One region of the Halomonas sp. BL6 genome, then DNA from elsewhere that is predicted to be linked to it. Evidence: predicted binding sites of a transcription regulator. Region 1 holds the regulator's gene; each other region holds the start of a gene.
The links. The regulator FNR, encoded in region 1, switches genes on or off when oxygen is low (the NO sensors DNR and NnrR bind a similar motif). The targets are predictions, from matches to a motif close to TTGATNTANATCAA.
Positions count from the first base shown of each region.

Region 2: FHJ80_RS16620 (OmpW family protein) is a predicted target of FNR. The motif match lies at 5,866-5,879, and genes of this name have one in related genera.
Region 3: ccoM (cytochrome c oxidase subunit CcoM) is a predicted target of FNR. The motif match lies at 1,982-1,995, and genes of this name have one in related genera.

Region 1 covers NZ_VDGL01000003.1:142,426-149,264, forward strand. Annotated here, with positions in the region: gene FHJ80_RS07395 (putative nucleotidyltransferase substrate binding domain-containing protein) at 1-1,547, shown strand, start outside; gene FHJ80_RS07400 (DNA polymerase III subunit epsilon) at 1,553-2,203, shown strand; gene ttcA (tRNA 2-thiocytidine(32) synthetase TtcA) at 2,279-3,187, shown strand; gene fnr (fumarate/nitrate reduction transcriptional regulator Fnr) at 3,177-3,926, opposite strand; gene hemN (oxygen-independent coproporphyrinogen III oxidase) at 3,985-5,412, opposite strand; gene FHJ80_RS07420 (sulfite exporter TauE/SafE family protein) at 5,576-6,271, opposite strand; gene ccoS (cbb3-type cytochrome oxidase assembly protein CcoS) at 6,268-6,486, opposite strand; gene FHJ80_RS07430 (heavy metal translocating P-type ATPase) at 6,483-6,839, opposite strand, start outside.
Region 2 covers NZ_VDGL01000009.1:32,511-39,349, forward strand. Annotated here, with positions in the region: gene FHJ80_RS16580 (cysteine desulfurase) at 1-37, shown strand, start outside; gene sufT (putative Fe-S cluster assembly protein SufT) at 46-615, shown strand; gene FHJ80_RS16590 (vancomycin high temperature exclusion protein) at 634-1,449, shown strand; gene FHJ80_RS16595 (hypothetical protein) at 1,446-1,892, opposite strand; gene rimK (30S ribosomal protein S6--L-glutamate ligase) at 1,981-2,889, opposite strand; gene FHJ80_RS16605 (RimK/LysX family protein) at 2,929-3,369, opposite strand; gene FHJ80_RS16610 (DUF3549 family protein) at 3,422-4,465, opposite strand; gene FHJ80_RS16615 (YqcC family protein) at 4,751-5,083, shown strand; gene FHJ80_RS16620 (OmpW family protein) at 5,154-5,780, opposite strand; gene putP (sodium/proline symporter PutP) at 5,978-6,839, opposite strand, start outside.
Region 3 covers NZ_VDGL01000005.1:84,136-90,974, forward strand. Annotated here, with positions in the region: gene FHJ80_RS11615 (MFS transporter) at 1-1,266, opposite strand, end outside; gene FHJ80_RS11620 (peptidylprolyl isomerase) at 1,399-1,917, shown strand; gene ccoM (cytochrome c oxidase subunit CcoM) at 2,055-2,180, shown strand; gene FHJ80_RS17465 (hypothetical protein) at 2,473-2,979, shown strand; gene FHJ80_RS11630 (GGDEF domain-containing protein) at 3,009-4,112, shown strand; gene FHJ80_RS11635 (group 1 truncated hemoglobin) at 4,096-4,563, opposite strand; gene FHJ80_RS11640 (DUF3034 family protein) at 4,637-5,494, opposite strand; gene FHJ80_RS11645 (bifunctional diguanylate cyclase/phosphodiesterase) at 5,512-6,839, opposite strand, start outside.

The DNA.
Region 1 (6,839 bases):
GCTTCCAAGCCGAGCAGGAGTGCTTGTGCTATGTGATGCCCAAAGCACTGTTTACCCAGCTCTGCCGTCACTACCCACCGTTTGAACAGTTTTTCAAGCAGTCGCTGTCACACAAAGCGCGCCTGCTAACGGAAAAACGCGCTGATGGTGGCGTCACGATGGCGGGTTTCATGCTGGCCAAAGTGCGCGAATGTATGCGCGAGCCGGTACTCATCGATGCATCGAGCACCATTCACGACGCCGTTCGCCAACTGAACGATAGCCATGCCGATAGCCTGCTGGTGAATACGCAAGAGGCGCTGGGCATGGTCACTAAAACCGACCTGCTCAATGGGTTGGTATTGGGGGAGAGTACCCAGCACTCGCCTGTGGCGTCGCTGGCCAACCAATCACTGGTCACCGTCGCGCCCGATCAATACCTGTTCGAAGCACTGATTATGATGACTCGGCATAAGGTCGCTCGCGTAGTGGTAATGGAGGATGAGCACGCCCGAGGCGTCGTGGAATTGATGGACGTGCTGAGCTTTTTCTCCAGCCGTAGCTACGTGGTGAGTTTACAGGTCGAGCAAGCCAATGGCCTGGAAGCTTTGGCGGCTGCCAGCCAACGTACCCCAGAGTTGGTCAACGCGCTAATGGCGCAGGGCGTGAAGCTGCGCTTTGCCATGGAGTTACTGGCAGCGCTCAATGGCCGCATCATGAGTAAAGCCTGGGGTTTTACGGTGCCCGAGCAGTATCACCGCCAAAGTTGCCTGATGGTGATGGGCAGTGAGGGGCGCGGCGAGCAAATCCTAAAAACCGACCAGGATAACGGTTTGATCCTCGCTGACGACTGCCAGTGGCCCACGGTCGCTGACGACATGGCGACCTTGACCCAAACGTTGATAACGCTGGGTTACCCGCCCTGTCCGGGGAATATCATGGTGTCCAACCCTGAGTGGGTGGGCACGGTCTCCCAGTGGCAGCAGCGTATCGCCAAATGGGTCAGTGCCCGCGATGGTGACAGTTTGATGAAACTGGCCATTCTGCTCGACTCTCATGGCGTGGCGGGCAATCCGACGCTGCTCGACCAAGTCCGCCACGCGCTGTTCGAGCACTGCTCCCACGATGAGCTGCTGCTCTCGTACTTTGCCCGTGCGGCACTGCGCTTCTCGACGCCGCTGACCCTATTTGGCTCACTGAAGAAGCCGCAGCACGGTATCGATATCAAAAAAGGCGGGATTTTCCCCATCGTGCACGGCGTGCGCACCATGGCCCTCGAGCGGCGGATAACGGTCACTTCGACGCTGGATCGTTTGGATGATCTGGCCACCGACGGGCGTCTGGATCGACGCTTTGCCGACGATGTGGGTGAGGCGCTGGCACTGTTCACCGAGCTGCGCCTGCGTCAGCAGCTTCAGGAGCTGGATAGCGCCCACGCCAAGCGCACTAACCGGGTCGTAGTGCAAGAGCTCTCTTCGCTGGAGCGAGACCTGCTGCGAGAAGCCCTCCACATTGTGAAGGACTTCAAGCAGCGCCTTTCCCACCGCTATCATTTGGAGTATTCGTGAGCGGAATGCGCTTGTTAGATCGACACATGACGCTGCTGAGCGGCTCGTTAAGAACGCTGCTGCAGCGGGAAAGCGATCGACGCCGATGGGCCGATTCGCCCTACGCGTGGCTATTTCAGCCGTACATGGGCGAGGAGTCCGTCGCGATGGCCTGCCAGGTGAGTGACGGTCAGCCCAATGTCGTCAGCGTGGCGGCCGTCGTGCTTAGTCCGCGGCGTGTGCACACTAGCCGTATCTGGTGGGCCACACTGTCAGAATCTCCCGTGCCAGTGTCTGCCACCCTGCGCCGCCATCAGCAGTTACACGCGACGGATACCCCGCGCTCCCCAGATATCGAATGCCTGACAGAGCTGGCCGAATTCATCGAGAATCGGCCGCTCGTCGGTTGGCAGTTAGAGCGCACGATCGAGCCGCTCAACGGGCTATTCAAACGCGTATTGGGGTTCGGTTTACCCAACGCCCAGGTCGACGTTGCCAAGTTGCACGGGCGACAGCTACGGCGGCTGCATCCGCAGGTCGATACCCTCGAATCGCTTGGCGAGGCGCTGACCCGTTGGCGGCTGCCACGGCTGATCTGGCCTAGCGTGACCAGCGAAGCCACCGCGAGTGCACTTCTGTATCTACGTTTGCAGCGCGAGATCGCCCTGACCGCCTAGGGTTTGTATTGGGTAGAGCTTCGGAGTGTTGTTAGAATACATACTGCTCCTTTACCCACCGGCAGTGCGACGACCATGTTATCACCTGACTACTTTGACCCTACTTTGTCAGACAGCGCGTCTGACGAGCCTACCGCCACGCAGCACGAGCTGCAGGATGCCAAGCAGAAGCGTGAATTCAACAAGTTGCAAAAACGCCTGCGGCGCGAAGTGGGAAACGCGATCATCGATTACAACATGATCGAGGATGGCGATCGGGTCATGGTGTGCCTCTCCGGCGGCAAAGATAGCTACACGATGCTGGAGATTTTGCGCAACTTGCAACGCAACGCGCCGGTCGATTTTTCGCTGGTGGCGGTCAACATGGACCAAAAACAGCCTGGTTTCCCAGAGCACGTCTTGCCCCAGTATTTGGATAAGCTGGGGGTGGAGTATCACATTCTCGAGCGTGACACCTACTCGGTGGTAAAGGAGAAAACCCCGGAGGGTAAAACCACCTGCGCGCTCTGCTCGCGCTTGCGCCGCGGCTCGCTGTATGGGTTTGCCGAAGAGATCGGCGCGAACAAGATTGCCCTCGGCCACCATCGCGAAGACATTCTAGAAACGCTGTTTCTGAACATGTTCTTCGGCGGTACGCTAAAAGCCATGCCGCCGAAACTGCTCTCGGATGACGGTAAAAACATCGTGATCCGCCCGCTGGCCTACTGTAAAGAGGCGGATATTGCTGAGTTTTCGCGGCAGATGGCGTTTCCCATCATTCCCTGTAATTTGTGTGGGTCGCAGCCGAACATGCAGCGACAAATCGTCAAAGAGATGTTGGCGGAGTGGGACAAGAAGCATCCTGGGCGCTTGGAGAGCATGTTCAAAGCAGTCACCAACGTGGCACCCTCGCAGCTTGCCGATCGCGAGCTATTCGACTTTGCCGGTCTCGAAGCCAAGCAGGCGGCCTTGATGGAAGGACGCATCCAAGCCTTCAACGTGTGATCGTTGGCGCCTCCTCTTCTGCCAGGGTAATGAGGCGCTGCATGTCCAAAATATTGACCTCGCGCCCTGAGACGGCCACGACCTCCTGCTGCTGAAAGCGGCTAAGAATGCGGCTGACCGTTTCGACCGCTAGGCCCAGGTAGTTACCCATATCGGCCCGGGACATGGATAGGCGGAAGCTGTATGGCGAGTAGCCCCGCCGCCGGAAGCGATCAGAGAGCGTAATCAAAAAGCTCGCCAGCCGCTGATCCGCGGTCTTACGCGACAGTAGACGCATCATTCGCCGATCGTCGCGCAGCTCTTTACTCATGCTGCGATAGAGCTGGCCGCGGAGCTCGGGCAGCTCCTCGGAGAGCGAGTCCAGGCGGTCGAACGGAATTTCGCACACCGTCGTCGTTTCCAGAGCCATCACCGTGCCGGGGTAGTGCTCTTCGTCGATGCCGTCCAAACCCACTAGTTCGCTGGGTAGAAAGAAATTGGTGAGCTGGTCATGGCCGTTGCCTTCGCTGGTGACCTGCTTCAAGCTACCCGAGCGCACCGCATAGACACTGGTGAAAGCGTCCCCTTGGCGGAACAGGGGTTCGCCTTTCTTCAACGGCGAGCGGCGGCGAATGATCGCATCGAACTGGCTCATATCCTCGAGCTCCAAGGCGAGCGGTAAGCACAGCGAGCTTAGACTACACGTCTGGCAGCGCGCCTCTTGCAGCAGTGAACGTCGTTGGCTGGCAGGATATGGCATAGGAGTCTCCCTTCTTCTTTCGCCATCATAGGCACAGGGGGCAGGCGGCTCAAGGCGCTCACACGATCTTCGAGTAGCGCTGACCATCCTGACGTTGTAAGTGAGTGTCGAAGGCCATGGCCAAATGCCGAATGAGCAATCGCCCGATCGGCGTGGCGCTCAGCCGAAGGCCCTCACGCTGTACGAGGCCATCCCGTTCGGCGATCGCCAGTCGCTCGAAGGCAGTGGCAAAGTAGTCTGCCGCATCGATATGCCAACGCTGACCGATCGCGTCGAGATCAATGGCCATATCGCACATGAATCGCTCGATGACGTCTCTTCTTATTAGGTCATCCTTATTTAAGCGTAGTCCTTTTATCGTTGCCAGCCTACCTTCATCCAAGGCGGCTTCATAGTGGGCGAGCTGAGTAGGGTTTTGGGCGTAAATATCGTCGACCCGAGAAATGGCGGATACGCCCAAACCAATCAAATCGCACTCGGCGTGGCTGGAGTAGCCTTGAAAATTACGCTGCAGCGTGCCGTTGCGCTGCGCCTGGGCCAAGCTGTCGTCGGGGCGTGCAAAGTGGTCCATGCCAATATGCACATAGCCCGCCTGGGTGAGCATCTCGATAGTGGTGTGCAGCATGGCCAGCTTTTCATCGGCGCTGGGCAGGTCGGCCAACTGGATACGTCGCTGGGGCGCAAAGCGGGCTGGCATGTGGGCGTAGTTGAAGACCGATAATCGTGCTGGTCCCAGCTCGATGACCTGACGAAGCGTTTCGGCAAAACGCCGTTCGGTTTGAAAGGGAAGGCCATAGATTAAATCGAGGTTGAGCGAGCGAAAGCCGAGCCGATGCGCTTCGTCCATGAGCGTTTCGGTGAGCACCCGGGGCTGCACGCGATTGATCGCCGCTTGAACCTGCGGATCGAGATCTTGAACGCCAAGGCTTAGGCGGTTAAATCCTAGCGATTGGAGATGTCGCAGGGTAAAGACATCCGCTTCGCGTGGGTCAATTTCAATGGCATAGTCCCGATCTGGCGCGTTCGATAACCCAAAACGGGCATCAAGCCGGTCGACCAAATCGCTCATTTGCGCCAAGGTAAGAAACGTCGGCGTGCCGCCGCCCCAATGCAGTTGCTGCACCGGTCGTTGGGTATCTAAATGGCGCGACGTGAGCACCATCTCACGATCTAGCCGAGACAGGTAGGGCTCGGCCAGCGACGTATTTTTCGTAGCGATTTTGTTGCACGCACAGTAGAAGCAGATATTGCGGCAAAATGGGACGTGGACATAGAGCGACAGTGGCTTTTGGCTGGCGTTACTGCGTTCTAGTGCCTGGGCCATATCGTCGGCGGTGAAGCCGTCGTGAAACGACAGCGCTGTCGGATAAGAGGTATAGCGCGGGCCGCTCGTGTCATAACGACGTATCAGGGCGTCGTCCCATGCAGTGGCCTCAGCCACTGATGAAGTGGGCTGAGCGTGGGCAGCAGTAGCATGAACGGGCATAGGCAACGCTCCGGTGTAACAGAACAAGCGAGTGAACGGATGCGTTCATGCTACGCCAGGGGGTAGCGCAATGCGTTGAGCTGTATCAAGCAATGGCGTAAAAGCCCATGCCGAAGCGGCTAAGCTAGTTAGAAAGGTGAGAAAGTGCGGCCCGCCGATAGGCTCAGTGCCCGGTGGGGGAGAACAGCGTCCAGAGCTGCCACAGCGCAAAACTGATGATGGTCAGCGCGGCGATACTGCGCGTGGCACGGTGGCGAATCAAGTGGCTGAGCTGGCGTGCCGCTAGGCCCGTCGCAAGCAGCGCGGGCAGGGTGCCCAAACCAAAGGCACCCATCAATAGCGCCCCTTGTAACGGATCGGCAATGGCCAAGCTCCAAGCAAGCATCGAGTAGACCAATCCGCAGGGTAGCCAGCCCCACAGGGCGCCTAAAGCAAACGCCTGGGGCAGGTACACGACGGGCATCAAGCGCCTGCCGATGGGTTCGATATGGCGCCAAAGCCTGCGCCCTATCGCTTCCACTTTCAATAAGCCTTTCCACCAGTTAGCGATATACAGCGCCATCAACATCAGCATCACCGCCGCGACGACCTGTAGCGCGAGACGCGCCTGAGGCGATAGTGAGATCAAGGTGCCTAGTCCGGCTACCAAAGCGCCAGCCGTCAAGTAGCTCATGATGCGCCCTAGGTTATAGCCGAGCAATAATCCACCCATACGGGCAGGGTGTCGCATGCTGGGTGGCACGGCAAAGGTGAGCGCACTCATGATGCCGCCGCACATGCCAATGCAGTGGGCACCCCCCATCAAGCCAAATACGAAGGCTGCCAGCAGTGGCGGCAAGTCAAGTCCGGTCGGGTTCACGGCGGTGGCTCACGGTCACGGGGTGGCTTGGTGCCTTTTTTGCGCTCGGCGCGCTGTTCGGGGGGGAGATCGTTCTCATCGTCGTCGAACAGAATGCGATGGGCAGGGCCTTCCAAGTCGTCGAACTGGTCATTCTTCACCGCCCAGAAGAAGGCCCACACTGCGAGCCCTAGCAAAATCAGCGACAGTGGAATCAATAAATAGAGAATCGTCATGCGGTCACCGGTCTCGCGGGAGCTGCCTGGGAAACGGTCGAGCTACGCCAGCGGGTCAAGCGCAGCGCATTGCCCACGACCACGAGTGAGCTGAGCGACATGCCAATGGCCGCCAGCCAGGGCGGCACCAACCCCATCGCAGCCAGAGGCAGTGCAGAGAAGTTGTAGCACACCGACCAGATCATGTTTTGACGCATGATGCGTCGCGTCGCGTTGGCAATCTCGATGGCCTCGAAAATACGCATCAAACGTGGGCTGAGCAAGACCGCATCGGCGCGGGTACGCGCCAAGTCGGTGGCACCGTTCATGGCAATGGCTACATCGGCGCCGGCCAAGACCGGCACATCGTTGAT
Region 2 (6,839 bases), on a different contig from region 1:
GGCAGCGCTCAACCGCGTGATTGGGATGGTACGTTAAGGACTGCTATGGATATCGAGCAAGTGGCCAGCCTCGAACGAGGCCAACAACTACCGCTGCAACGAGATGTCGACGCTATCGCCATTCCGTTTGGCAAAACGGAGACGCTGGCGGAAGATAGTGTCGTCAGCGTCATGCAAGCCAAAGGCAGCTCGGTCAGTGTCGGGTTCGAAGGGCGTTTATACTTGATCGAAGGACGTCATTTGGACGCGCTGGGGCTAGAGCCGCTCCCACGGCCGACGCTCCCTGAGAGCGCTAGCGATGAAGAGATCGAGCAGTTCGTGTGGGATCAGTTACGCACCTGTTTCGATCCCGAAATACCGGTCAACATCGTTGATCTAGGGTTGGTATATGGCTGCCGAATCGAGCGCTTGATCAGCGGCGAGCGTATGGTGACTATCCGTATGACGTTGACCGCGCCAGGTTGTGGGATGGGGGACGTGATTGCCGCCGATGCGCGCAACAAAATCCTGGGAGCGCCGCAAATCAACAAGGTGCATACCGAGATCGTCTTCAGCCCGCCCTGGAGTCGTGACATGATGAGCGACGAAGCCAAGCTAGAGCTCGGCATGTTCTAACCCCTGTTGGGGAGCTGGATGCACAGCCTGTTATTACGTTGGATGAAGCGTTTGCTAATGTCGCTAGGAGCCTTGTTGCTGCTGGCGACATTGCTGTTTATAGCCGGTAATTTGTGGGTGCTCGCGAGCACCACACGCTATATCGACGGCCACTGGGCGCAGTGTCGTCCGACCGATGTAGCGATTGTGTTTGGCACCTCTCACTGGACGCGCAGTGGCCTGCGCAACCCTCACTTTCATGCCCGCATGCGAACCTCAGCGCGCCTTGTGGCTGACCAGCGTGTGAAGCATCTGCTGATCTCCGGGGACAATCGCACCCAGGCGTATAACGAGCCGCGCGCCATGTGGCGAGACCTGTATCGCCGAGGGGTGTCCGCGGAGCAGCTGACGATGGATTTCGCTGGCTTTAGCACCTACGACACGATGGTGCGTGCGCGAGATGTGTTTCAGTTGGATGAGGCGCTATTGGTCACTCAGAGCTGGCATTTGCCTCGGGCCATCTTTATTGGTCGAGCGCTAGGCATGGACGTGACGGGCTGCATCGCAGAGGAGCAACCCGCAGCAGACGAGTGGCGGCTGAGGATGCGCGAGTGGGTCGCACGCATTGCCACGTTGGGAGACCTATACCTCTGGGGAAGGGAGCCTTACTTTCTTGGTCCCGCTGAGCCGATCGATCTACAGCCGCAGAGCAGTAGTGCGACTGAAAGCAGCAAACCGGCACTCGAAACGACCGTTAATAGCGATGCTGCTCTACTGTTATTGCAGACGCAGGAGGATGAAAGGGGGATAGAGCCGAGTGCCGAGGAGTACTTAACCCCTAATGCCCGATACTAGCGCCGGGCTTTGCGTTTTTGCAGGCTATACAGCTCCCGGATAAGCTTTCGGCAACCCTGCATGCACTCGTCCACGACCGGCTCGATGGGATCGGGCAGAGGGTGAGTGAATAGCGTTGAAAGGGCCTGCATGAGTACACGCTCTTGTTCCAACAGCTCATTGATCAATACTTGGCTATCGTTGCCCACGAAACTCTTCAAACGGCTCCACAGCCACAGAAAATCGTCCCGCTCGACATCCGCATCCCGTGGCAGCATTTTCAGGTGAGCACGGGCAAGCTCCTGCAACGTGCGCATTTGTTGGAGTCGCTCAGTATAGTGCGGCTTCAGTGCATCGCGCAGCGAGGGGCGCAGGCGTTCGATATTGTCCTGGAAATAATCAATGCTATCGGCCAGCGCTTCCAGCACGCTGTCCATCGCCACTTGGCGATTGTCGAGAAACATGAGCGTCTACCTCCTTCGGTGACGCAGATTGTGGGGGTGGCAGCGTTGATTTGCCACCCCTAATGGGGATTATTTTTACAATTGACCGTTAGCCTTTAGGCTTGGGTGGTGCTTTGCGAGCAGGCACTGCATTCTTTTCGATATGCTCGATGATCATGCCGGCAATATCCTTGCCGGTGGCGCTCTCGATGCCCTGTAGTCCGGGAGACGAGTTGACTTCCATGATCACCGGGCCGTGGTTCGAGCGAAGCAAATCCACGCCCGCGACGCGCAGTCCCATCGCCTTGGCTGCACGAATTGCGGTGGAACGCTCTTCTGGGGTAATGCGAATCACGCTAGCGGTGCCGCCGCGGTGTAGGTTAGAGCGGAATTCGCCCTCTGCCGCTTGTCGCTTCATCGAAGCGACGACCTTATCACCAATGACGAAACAGCGAATATCGGCGCCGCGTGCTTCCTTGATGTACTCCTGCACCATGATATTGGCTTTCATGCCCATGAAGGCTTGAATCACGGACTCTGCGGCTTGGTTGGTTTCTGCCAATACCACACCAATGCCTTGAGTGCCTTCCAGTAGCTTGATGACCAGGGGGGCACCCTTCACCATGGTGATCAGGTCGGGAATGTCGTCAGGGGAGTGAGCAAAACCAGTAATGGGTAGGCCCAAGCCTTTACGGGAGAGCAGCTGTAGCGAACGCAGCTTGTCACGGGAGCGAGTAATCGCGACCGAGTCGTTGAGGACGTAGGTGCCCATCATTTCGAACTGACGTAGCACCGCACAGCCGTAAAAAGTCACCGACGCGCCAATACGAGGGATGACCGCATCGAACGGCTCGATTTCCGCGCCTTTATAGTGAATAGAGGGGTGGTGCGAGGCGATGCTCATATAGCAGCGCAGGGTATCCACAACCCGGGCAGTGTGGCCGCGCTGTTCGGCGGCTTCCACCAGTCGGCGGGTAGAGTAGAGGTTGCGATTACGCGAAAGCAGGGCAATATGCATGCAAGGCTCCGGTTTAAAAAAGTTGCCGTTTAAAAGTGTTCAAGGCTCGCCGTGCAAAAAAGCGGCACCGGGGGCGACGAGCAGGCGGCGCATGGCACGCCTGCCCAGCAACATCGCGTGGCGCATATTGCGACGGTCGGTCAGGGTGAGTTCAACCGGAAAGTTCAGTTCGCCCAGTTGCATAGGGGTTCTAATCACATAGCGCCACTCGCTATGGCCGTTTGAGCTGGTGACGCGTCGACGGTCGTGTAGGTGTAAACGGTAGCGGTGTGCTGGGGTTTCTGGTCCGCCGCTATGGGTCAAAAAACTCACCCATAGCTGCCCGTCGGCATCTTCGTGGGTTTCGATCTCTTCGGCGTGCAGTGCCGACGTGCGCGCACCGGTATCGGCTTTGCAGCAGAGGTGAAGCCCTAACTCAGGTAACGTCACCATTTCGCGGCGGCCGATGACCGCTTTGGCCTGATAGGGTAATTCCTTCACAGTGCACTCCTGACGATATAAGAAAAACAAGACATAGTGATGACGTTTGTTGTTAGCCGTTATGCGAAGACTGCATGGCCGATAAACGCGCCTGGATAGCGGAACCCGCAGGCGCGTCACGTAGGGTAAGCATAACGGGTAAGCGTAGACGAGGAATCAACGCAATGTCGCGTACCACGGAGGCAAAGTGGCTGCGCTCGTCTTCCGCCAAGCGCTGTAGGAACCGGGGAAGGCGTTCGGCGTCTTCTAGCCATGGCCAGCCGCGTCCGGCTATGGCGGCCATCAAATCTGGGCCGCAGGCTGCCGGGTCGTTTAGCAGGTGGCTGTACCATTCGCCTGCTAGAGCTGCACGGGAGCTGCCAACGGACCGCACGCAGGCGCACAGCGTTTCTAAATCTCCCTCGCTGGCTGCCACCTCGCCACGCGCGCACAGAGCTTCGACGAGCGCATCCGGCAAGGGTTGGTGCTCCAAGCAGTAGCAGAGGGAGTGGATCACACTTGTCGGCAGGCCGGGAATGCGGCCGGCGAGCGCCTCTGCGGTCTCGTTATCCAAGCGAACGACGTAATCGGCAATGCCTTGTAGCCCCAAAGCTTGCCAGTCGATCGTCTGTTGGCCGCTCAAATACGCTTCCACAGCCTCTAGGTGCTGGCTGGCAGATAGGCCATGGGCATGGGTAGCCCGGGCATTGAGCATGGCCTGAAAAGTAATGTCCGGCGTAAACGCCAGTGGATTATCTTTCATCAGATGATCGACGTCTGCCGTGTCGGCGGCGCCCAGGTCGGTGGCGGCGGCATTGCGCCCAAGCGTTTCCAACAGACGGTTGATGAAACCGTCACGCTGGGCAGGCGAGAGCATGCCTTGCTCGTCCAGTGGCAGTGCCAAGAACCAAATGGCAGGCTCTTCCATGGCTCCCAAACGGAAGACGATGGCGAGCCGTGCCTGACCCTGCCAAGGCTCGGGCCATGCGTGCTCGGCGTTCTCGAAAGCGCGCAATACGTCTCGTGTACACGCCGTGACCCGGCGCCCCATATGGTAAAGCGATACCTCCGCACCGCTGCGCGTAAAAAACTCATCAAGGGTGTGAATTGGCTGCATGACATCCTTCCGCTTTTCAAGCCTGCACTCTACCTTGCTGGTTTGCCACTGTCAGCCGCAACCGCTGATTAATCCGCGCTTTATTATCTAGGTGGTTAAAAATTGAACAACGTGGTGTAAGCCGCGTGAGAGTAGCGGTGGCGACACCTTTCCATAGTTTATCCACAGCCTCTTGCAGGTTTTCTGTGAATCTGTGAATAACGACTTCGATAGAGGCGTACGAGTGGCAACTTACCCACAGAGTTGGGATAATGGATGTCAACATTGTTCAACCCCAAGGTGTTTATGAGCGTCCATCAACAGCTTCAAACCGCGCTTCTCGAGCTTGAAGCCGCCATGAAGGCCGCGAATTTATGGCGCACCCCTACGCCCGAGGCGTCGGCGTTTGCCAGCCAGCAGCCTTTCTGTATCGATACCATGTCGTTGCCTCAATGGGTGCGTTATGTGTTCATTGCGCGACTGAACGCGTTAATCGATGCCAAAGCCGCCATGCCTGCCAAGTGCGACGTTGCCCCTGCGGTGGCGGCTTACATGATGCAGGAGAAGTTCCGGGCCAGTGACCAAGTGCTCGTCGTCAAAGCAGTGGAGCGTGTCGACCAAATCGTCACCGAGAATTAAGAGCGCGTCTCATCAACGAAAATGCCCAAGGCGCTCGCCCTGGGCATTTTTTTGTGGAGACTGCGTCGCTTCAGAAACGGTAGCTCAATCCTGCCATGACGACCATGGGGTCAATGGCAACGGTGCCTGCAGCGGCACCATTGACGGTGGCATCGGTATCGATGTCCAAGTACCAGGCGGCAGCATTCAATGCCCAATGTTCGTCGATCAGCAGGTCGACACCAATTTGGGCGGCAGCGCCCCAGGAGTCGTCGAGATCGAGTTCGCCAATCGCTAGCTGCTCATCGGAGAAGCGTGTGTAATTGATGCCTGCGCCAACGTAGGGTTGTACGCGAGCGTCGCTTCCGCCCAACGGATAGTACTGCAAGGTTAAGGTCGGCGGCAGGTGCTTGGTAGAGGCGAGGCTCTCGCCATTGAGTTGGATGTCGTGCTCAAAGGGGAGTGCGGCCAGCAGCTCGACGCCCAGCTTATCGTGGAAGCGGTAGCCCAAGGTGAACGCGAAGTCGGTTTTATCCTGAACATCCACTGCGAAGGCACCGCCTGCCAGCGAGCCGTTGTCGCTCTTGGGGGCTACTTTAGCGACCCCTACACGGGTGAAAAAGTCGCCGGCACCGTAGGCAATGGCTTGGCTGCTGATGGCCAAGGTGGCAGCGGCAAACCCAGTGGCGAGTAAGGTGGGAAGTGATAAAAGGCGCATGGCGTCGCTCCTGACCGTTCATTTTAGGGAAGTGAGTTGCTTAGCAATCATGCGGACAGTGTATCGAGTCAGGGCGAAGGCGTTCTTGACCTGGAGCAATCGCGGTGCTCTTGTGGCTCGAAACTTTCGACACAAAGTACCGCGCACAAAAAAGCTCAGCGGGTTGCCCCGCTGAGCTTTTTGCATCCGATCTTGGATTACGCTTCTTGACGGTCGATATGCTTGTACTCACCGGCGTCTGCCGTCACGCTGCTGACGACCAGAATGGCGATGAACGAGGCGATGAAGCCTGGAATGATTTCATACACGCCGGGACCACCCATGAAGGAGCCGTTCCAGCCCAGTGCAATCCATACCATGACGGTGACTGCGCCGACGATCATACCGGCTACCGCGCCCGCACCGTTAGTACGTGGCCACATCAGTGACAAGATGATCAGCGGGCCAAAGGCTGCACCAAAGCCCGCCCAGGCGTTACTGACCAGACCCAGCACTTGGGAGTTTTCGTCAGAGGCAATAAAGGCTGCCACAATACCGACCAGCACGACGCAGACGCGTCCCACTGCCACACACTGCTGCTCAGTGGCATTTTTGTGCAGGAAGAGACGATAGAAATCCTCGGTCAGCGAGGAAGAGGAGACGAGCAGCTGACTAGAGATGGTGCTCATGATGGCCGCCAGCAGCGCCGCATACAGGAAGCCGGTGATCAACGGATGGAACAGCAGGTTGGCTAGAATAATGAAGATGGTTTCTGGGTCTTGTACGTCCAGCCCATTACGAACGGCAAACGCACGACCTGCCAAGCCCAGAGAAACGGCTCCAATGAGCGATACCAGCATCCATCCCATGCCAATGTTGCGCGCAATGGGCACATCCTTTTGTGAGCGGATGGCCATGAAGCGCACGATGATATGCGGCTGACCAAAATAGCCAAGGCCCCAAGTAACCGCTGACAGCCAGCCGATAAAGGTCAAGCCGGTCGTCCAAGAGAGCAGGGTGGGGTCAACGCTATTCAGCGTTTCGGAGGCCTGGGAGAAACCGCCGCCGCCTTCGCCGAAC
Region 3 (6,839 bases), on a different contig from region 1:
AAACGTTGGATAGCCTTGAGCGCTCACCACGATGCCGCCAAAGCCGCTCAGGAATTTCCCCGGTAGTGTCATTAGCGATGAAAACAACGCGTATTGTGTGGCGGTATAGGCGCGCGAGGTCAAGCTCGACAAGAACGCGATAAACACGGCACTTGCCAATCCGTTGGCCAGATTATCGCCGATGATCGTCACCACCAGCATGGGTAGCTGGTTACCGACCAGCGCGAGCACTGCAAACAATAGGTTGGTGATCATCACCAGCCCCGCACCCACTATCAACAGCGCTCCAATACCGTACCGGGCGACTAGCAGTCCCCCCAAAATCCCCCCTGTGATACTCATGGCGATCCCAAACACATTGGTGACGTTAGCAATGGTCGCCAGCGAAAAGCCCAGGTCGATATAGAGCGGATTGGCCATGGAGGCCATGGCCAAGTCGCTGATACGAAACACGGCAATGAAGATTAAAAGAGCGATCGCTTTCACGCCGAAGCGACGAAAGAAATCGGTAAACGGGCAAACGATAGCGCCAATGGCCCAGGCCCCCAAACGTCGCAGTGTTTTAGGCTGCCCCCGGCTGGCACGAATGAAGGCGCGTACTTTGGGTTCATGGATGAGCTGCACGGTTAACGAGGCCCGCTTGGGTTCGGGGCGAATCAACACGGTCATCACGCCAATGCCCACCAGCGCCGCCATGGTCAGATACGCCGCGTGCCACGAAACCGCCGAGGCCACGTAGAGCGCCCCGGCGCCCGCTGCTAACAGTCCGCCGCGATAACCGATGATGTAGGTCGATGCCATGGCTGCCTGCACATCGTCATCGGCGGATTCGATACGATAGGCATCGATGGCAATGTCCTGTGTAGCGGAGCCAAATGCCACCAGCAGTGCAAAGGCGGCCACCCAACCCAGATTGCCTACCGGCTCTAGCCCCGCTAGCCCGATGAGGCCAGCAGCAATCATCCCTTGGGCGAGCAACATCCATCCCCGGCGTTGCCCAAAGGCGCGGGTCAGTAGCGGTAGTGCGAGCCGGTCTACCACCGGGGCCCAGAAGAATTTGATCGAATAGAGCATGCCAATCCAGGCGAAAAAGCCGATGGCGGCAACGTCGACGCCGTCGCTGCGCAGCCAGGCCGAGAGTGTCGAGAACACCAATAAAAAGGGCAAGCCTGCCGAAAAGCCTAAAAACAGCATGGTGATCACGGGCGCTTTGCAGTAGATGCCAAGCGCCGCCAGCCAACTGCGCTGGGGTATCGGGGTGGGCATGAAAGGGGCTTCTCCAGAAAGAAAACATCGGTGACGTGGCCCGCTGGAAAACCCGACGATGTTAGACTGTGCCAAGGATTCATGGTCAGCGTGCCATGACAAAGGCGACAGCTTACCGGAGAGGAGTTTTCCATGTCGATTACCGCCCATCAGGTAGTGACCTTGCACTACGTACTCAGCGATGTGCTCAGCGATGGTAGCACCCGCGTGCTGGATGACTCCCGTGCACGTCAAAAGCCGCTGGAGTACCTTCACGGTCATGACAATATTCTGCCGGGCCTCGAGCGTGATTTAGCCGGTAAAACCGCAGGCGATGAAGTGAGCGTCACGCTGACGGCGGCGGATGCGTATGGACTGCGTAACGAAGCGTTGGTGCAGAAGGTGAGCCGCGCTTCGTTTGGTGGCGCGGACATCGAGCCCGGTAGCCGTTTTCAAACGGAAGGCGAAGCGGGGCCACAAATCGTGACCGTGCTTGCCATTGACGGTGATGACGTCACCGTGGACACCAATCACCCCCTGGCTGGCCACACACTGCGCTACCAAGTGAGCATTCTTGACGTGCGTGAGGCAACCCGTGCCGAGCTTGCCAAGGGCCACCCGCTGCCGCCGGGCACCGAACATAGTAAAGTAGAAGATCGCAAAGTGTTGTAAGCCCCCCCTAAAAACTGACCTGCATCAAGTGCACGGCTGCCTTTGAGGCGGTCATTTTGAAAGCTTGATCCAGGTCAGTTTCCTCTTGGCTGAACGCAGTACGATGGCCCCATACATCACAGCGGGAGGGGAACATCATGTACTGGGACGACGCTGTTATTTTTGGCTTGGCCACGGTCGCCTTAGTGATCGCTTTCATGGTGGGGTGGGTAGGCTTCGTGATTCGTGACCACCTGCGCAAAGACGAACGCAAAAAACCGTGATTGCAACGACTCTCATGTGCAGATAGCTCGCAGCGTGATACTGCTTTCGTCAATCGACGGTATCAGTCGTCAGGGGAGGGGGCTTACGCCAAGGTGTAAGCTTCCTGTTGCCGGCCCTTTTGGGTCGGCTTTTTTGTGCTTTTTACTTCACTAATTCTCATTGGCCACGGACCCCCAAAGGGAATCGATTGAGCCGAAAGTGTTAATAGACGTTGAAGAGCATTGGCCTTCTTGCTCTGGTAAAGTGCATGGATCTTATCGTGCACTAAACCAAACTAGGAAGCTGCCTGCTATGAATGCTGTTCCGTCTCGTCTGCCCCTGCGCTTCGGTAGGGCGTGCTCCAAAGCAGCCATGGTGCTCGTTACCTTATTACTGGTTGGCGTGTCGCCCGCGGTTCAAGCACAAGCGCTGAGCTTGATCAATGGGGAGTCCACGCAAAAGGTAGCACTGGGTGATTTGCGTGATCGTGCCGATACCGCCTTTACCGTTTTCGATCCTTTCCAAGGCCGTGATGTCGACATGCGCGGCATCTCTTTCCGTGATTTTTTGATCGAGCATTTTGGCGAGGTGCCGCCGACATTGCACTTTACCGCCTGGGATGATTACGAGGTCAGTCTTGGCGGCTGGGACGACCCGAGTTGGTACTTGGTGACCATCGAAGATGGCGAGCCCCTAAGCCTGCGCTCGCGGGGGCCCATCCGGCTAGTCGAGCGGGAGTATTCTGGACGAGATATCGAAAACTTGCGCGACTTCAACGACTGGATTTGGATGATTCGCAGCATCGAGGCACAGTGGTGACCTCTCCAGATCCAAATAAGCAGCAAGGCTTGTCAGTTCGCTGGGGGGGGCATCGGCTGTTTAACTGGCTGTCGCTGAGTCTGATGAGTTTCGTGGGCCTGATGGTGCTGATCGTTTACGAAGCGCGCTGGGTCTACCCTGAAATCCAAGCCTATTTCAGCCAGACCGGCAGTCTCACTGGCCAGCAGTTGGCGACCCGTGCGCGAGGCTATGTGCAGCGCGCTCAAGAGGAGCTGTTGGTCGCCGCCTCACCTCTCGAAATCAATAGCGCTCGTCACTCGCTGGAACTTGCCTACGGTCTGTTCGACGTGGACGTTTACCGTCAAAAATATGCCTGCACCGAACCCAGCTTGGCACTCATGGATGAACTTGCCGAGCTCCTCGATACTCAGCAGGTCGACCCCTTCGATGCCGCTCATGCCCTGTTCATTCCGGTTCAGTGCCTGACTCGCATCGAGATGAATCAGCTAGACCAACGCGGTGTGGTCATCAATGATTTTTCATCCAGCACTCGTCGGCACCATCAGATACTGACGTACTCAAGCGTGCTAATTTTTGCGCTGGGCCTGCTGTTTTGGATCATGCACCAACGCCAGCTTAAACGCACCGAGCGGGCGAATTCGGAAAAAATTGCCTGGATGGCTAGGGCCATGTGCGATCCTCTGACCGGCATTGGCAATCGCAGCGCGCTCTACCAAGACGTTGCGGCGTATACAGGCTGTTCGATGGGCTTGATCCTGGTCGATATCGATTTCTTCAAGCAGTATAACGATGCTCTGGGCCACCCGGAGGGGGACCGCCTGTTACGGAGGCTCGCAAGGCTACTGAAGAGCGCATTGGGAGAACAGGCGCGCCTTTACCGGCTCGGGGGTGATGAGTTTGCGGCACTACTGCCATGCCCCAACGACCAAATGCTGGTGCATCATTGTGAAGCACTGCAATTGGGACTGGAAGAAGCCCAGTGCCACCATCCAGCGCATCCCGACAATAAGGACGTGACGTTGAGTATTGGGGGCGCCCGCTTTGTGGCCGACGCTACTTCGTTCGCGGCGGCCTATGAAGCGGCCGACAAAGCGCTTTATCAAGTCAAAACCGCAGGGCGCGACGGCTGGCAAATTACTGCAAGCGCATGACGTCGTCGTACATGGGGGCCAAACGGCCCAGCATGTCGTTGCGGGCGGCTAGCGGTACGTTTTCATCCGCCATGGCGGCGTCGAGATATTCCACCACACGATTGAAGTGGGCGTTGGTGATGCCCATGGTTTGGTGGGCGCGGTCCATGGGTGGGCCATCATACTGACAGGGGCCATCGGCCACATCGCAAAGTTGCGTCGCAAGCGAAGCTGCAAACAGATCGATGTTGCTATTGGCGAAGTAGCTGACGATCTCGTCGTCATCGGCAATGCGGTAAAGCAGATTCTCGACCACTGCATCGATGGTCGCCTGTCCGCCCATGCGCTCATAGAGCGTGGCGTTCTGGGGCTGATGTGCGCTGCAGCCTGTGATGAGCAGCGCTCCAGCGAATACGCTCGCCATGGTCGTGCAGCGTAACGCGCATAGTGATCTCATCTTGAAAAATCCCATGGCGGCTCCTTTCGTGATCTTTTTGATTAGGCGTTGTAGGGGGGGATAAGCCTGTTGGGTCGGTGTGAACGATTTAGAACGCTGCTTGCAGCGAAAGGTAGCCGCCACGCTGAGACGGCAGCCCGGCGATATCGCCTAAATCCAACCACGCGCCGGTCAACGAGACGTGTTTATTGAAGAAGTAGGCACTGTAGACACTTTGCCAATCCTCCTCTTCGGCAACGCTCAGGTTGTCGGGTTTTTGGCGGTATTCGGTCCCTACAATCCAGTTGGGAGTGACGAAGACCCCAACACTACCTTCCGCCATCCATGCGTGACCGCCTTGATCCCCGCCAAATCCTAACAGGCCGCCCTGGTTGGCTGAGGTGTTGCGCAGCGTACCGTTGATCAGCACGTTACGCCCCAAGAAAGCATTGAAGAGCAGTTTGCTGGCACTCAAGTAGGTATCGGTACCGTTCACGTCATCGGCTCCGAGGGCCGTTGGCACGCTGCCATCCACCAGACGTTTATGCATGACGCCAGCGCTCCATATGCCAAGCGGGTGATACAGCACGTCCCCGAAGAGGCGTACTTTTGCGCCGTAAATGTTCTGCTCCAGTTCTCCACCTAGCGTCGACAGCTCGAACGATTGGCGAGCAATGGAGAATTCCATGCGATCATGGAGGTTTAGGCTGGCGCTGGTCACAGTGAGTCGATAGTCATCGACCCAGGCGCGTGTTGCCGCAGCGGTTACGCCGATTTCATCGTCGCTTGCGGTGCTCGACAGCACGGCCCAGGGGGAGAGGCCGCCCCCGGCTGCTCCCTCAATGGCACTGACGGCACCGGTGCCTAGAATACGGCTGCCCGCCATGCTGGCGGTAGCGACCAACAGCGTACTGAGCGCGGTCGCCGTGACAATGGCGCGCCGTTTTGATGAGCCAGTCTTGCGCATAACGTTCCCTTTTTTAATTAGTGAGCCGTTTCGGCCGAGAGTGACAACGGCTTGAATTCGTCTAGCCAGTCGGTGATGGCTTCCGCGGGCATGGGTTTGGCAATCCAATAGCCCTGAAGATAGTCGCAGCGTAGGTGGCTCAATATCTCGGCACTGGCGCTGTTCTCTACCCCTTCCGCAACGATCTTGAGCCCTAAATGGTGGCCCATCTCGATGGTCGAACGGACGATGGTGAGATCTTCTTGCTGGGTATCCAGCTTCAAAACGAACGATTTATCGATTTTGAGCTCATTGACCGGTAACCGTCTGATTTGCGCCAGAGATGAATAGCCGGTGCCATAGTCATCAACGGCAATCGTAAGCCCCATTTGGCTAAGCGCCATTAACGTTTCAGTCGCAGCATCAACATCTTGCATGACGGCGCTTTCGGTGACTTCCAGTGCAAGCTGGTCAGGCGACAGGCCGTAAGTCTCGAACAGCTCGTGGATATGCATTGACAGGCCAGGATCGATCACGTCGCTTGCCGAGAGGTTGATGGCCACCGAGAGATGGCAACCTTGACGTTTCCAGTCGCTAAGCTGCTCACATACGTGGTCTAGCATCCAGTCAGTGAGTAAGCCAATATTGCCGGAGCGTTCGGCCAAACCGATGAATTCGTCCGGGGGAACGAAACCGAGCGTGGGGTGGCGCCAGCGCATCAGCGCCTCGAATTGGCAAACGTTGCCCGTGGTGGTGTCGACTTTGGGCTGGTAGGCCATCCATAGTTCACCGTTGTCTACCGCTTCCTGAAGATCACGAATCAACATGAGCTGGCGCAGGTGCTGTTCGTCTTGGCCCTCTACGTAGCGCTCGTGGGAGTGACGGTGGCGACGCGCTTTATCGAGGGCAATGTCCGAGCGACGCAGTAGCAGTTGGGCGCCGTCGCCATGGGTGGGATAACTGACTTCACCGACAGAGAGCGATGGGACGATCAGCGATTTTTCCAAGCTAATCGGTTCGCTGATCTCTTCGATTATCTCTTCACGTTTGCGCTGGTCAAGCTCGGGCGCGTCGATCATCAGCATCAGCTCGTCGCCATCCAGGCGATACGCCTTTTCGACGGGGGCGGGCAAGCGGTGCAAACGTTCAGCGAGGGTCACCAGAAGATGATCGCCGAGCTCGTAGCCGAAGGTATCGTTGATGTCGCGAAAGTCATTGATGGATAAACGCAGCAGTGTAAAAGGTGTCTTCAACCGAATGTAGCGTTGGATGTCTTCAAAAGCGCTGACTCTGTTGGGCAGATTAGTGAGTAGATCGTGACGCGACTGATGCAGCAGCGTGGCTTCACGCTCGGCAATGTCCCCCT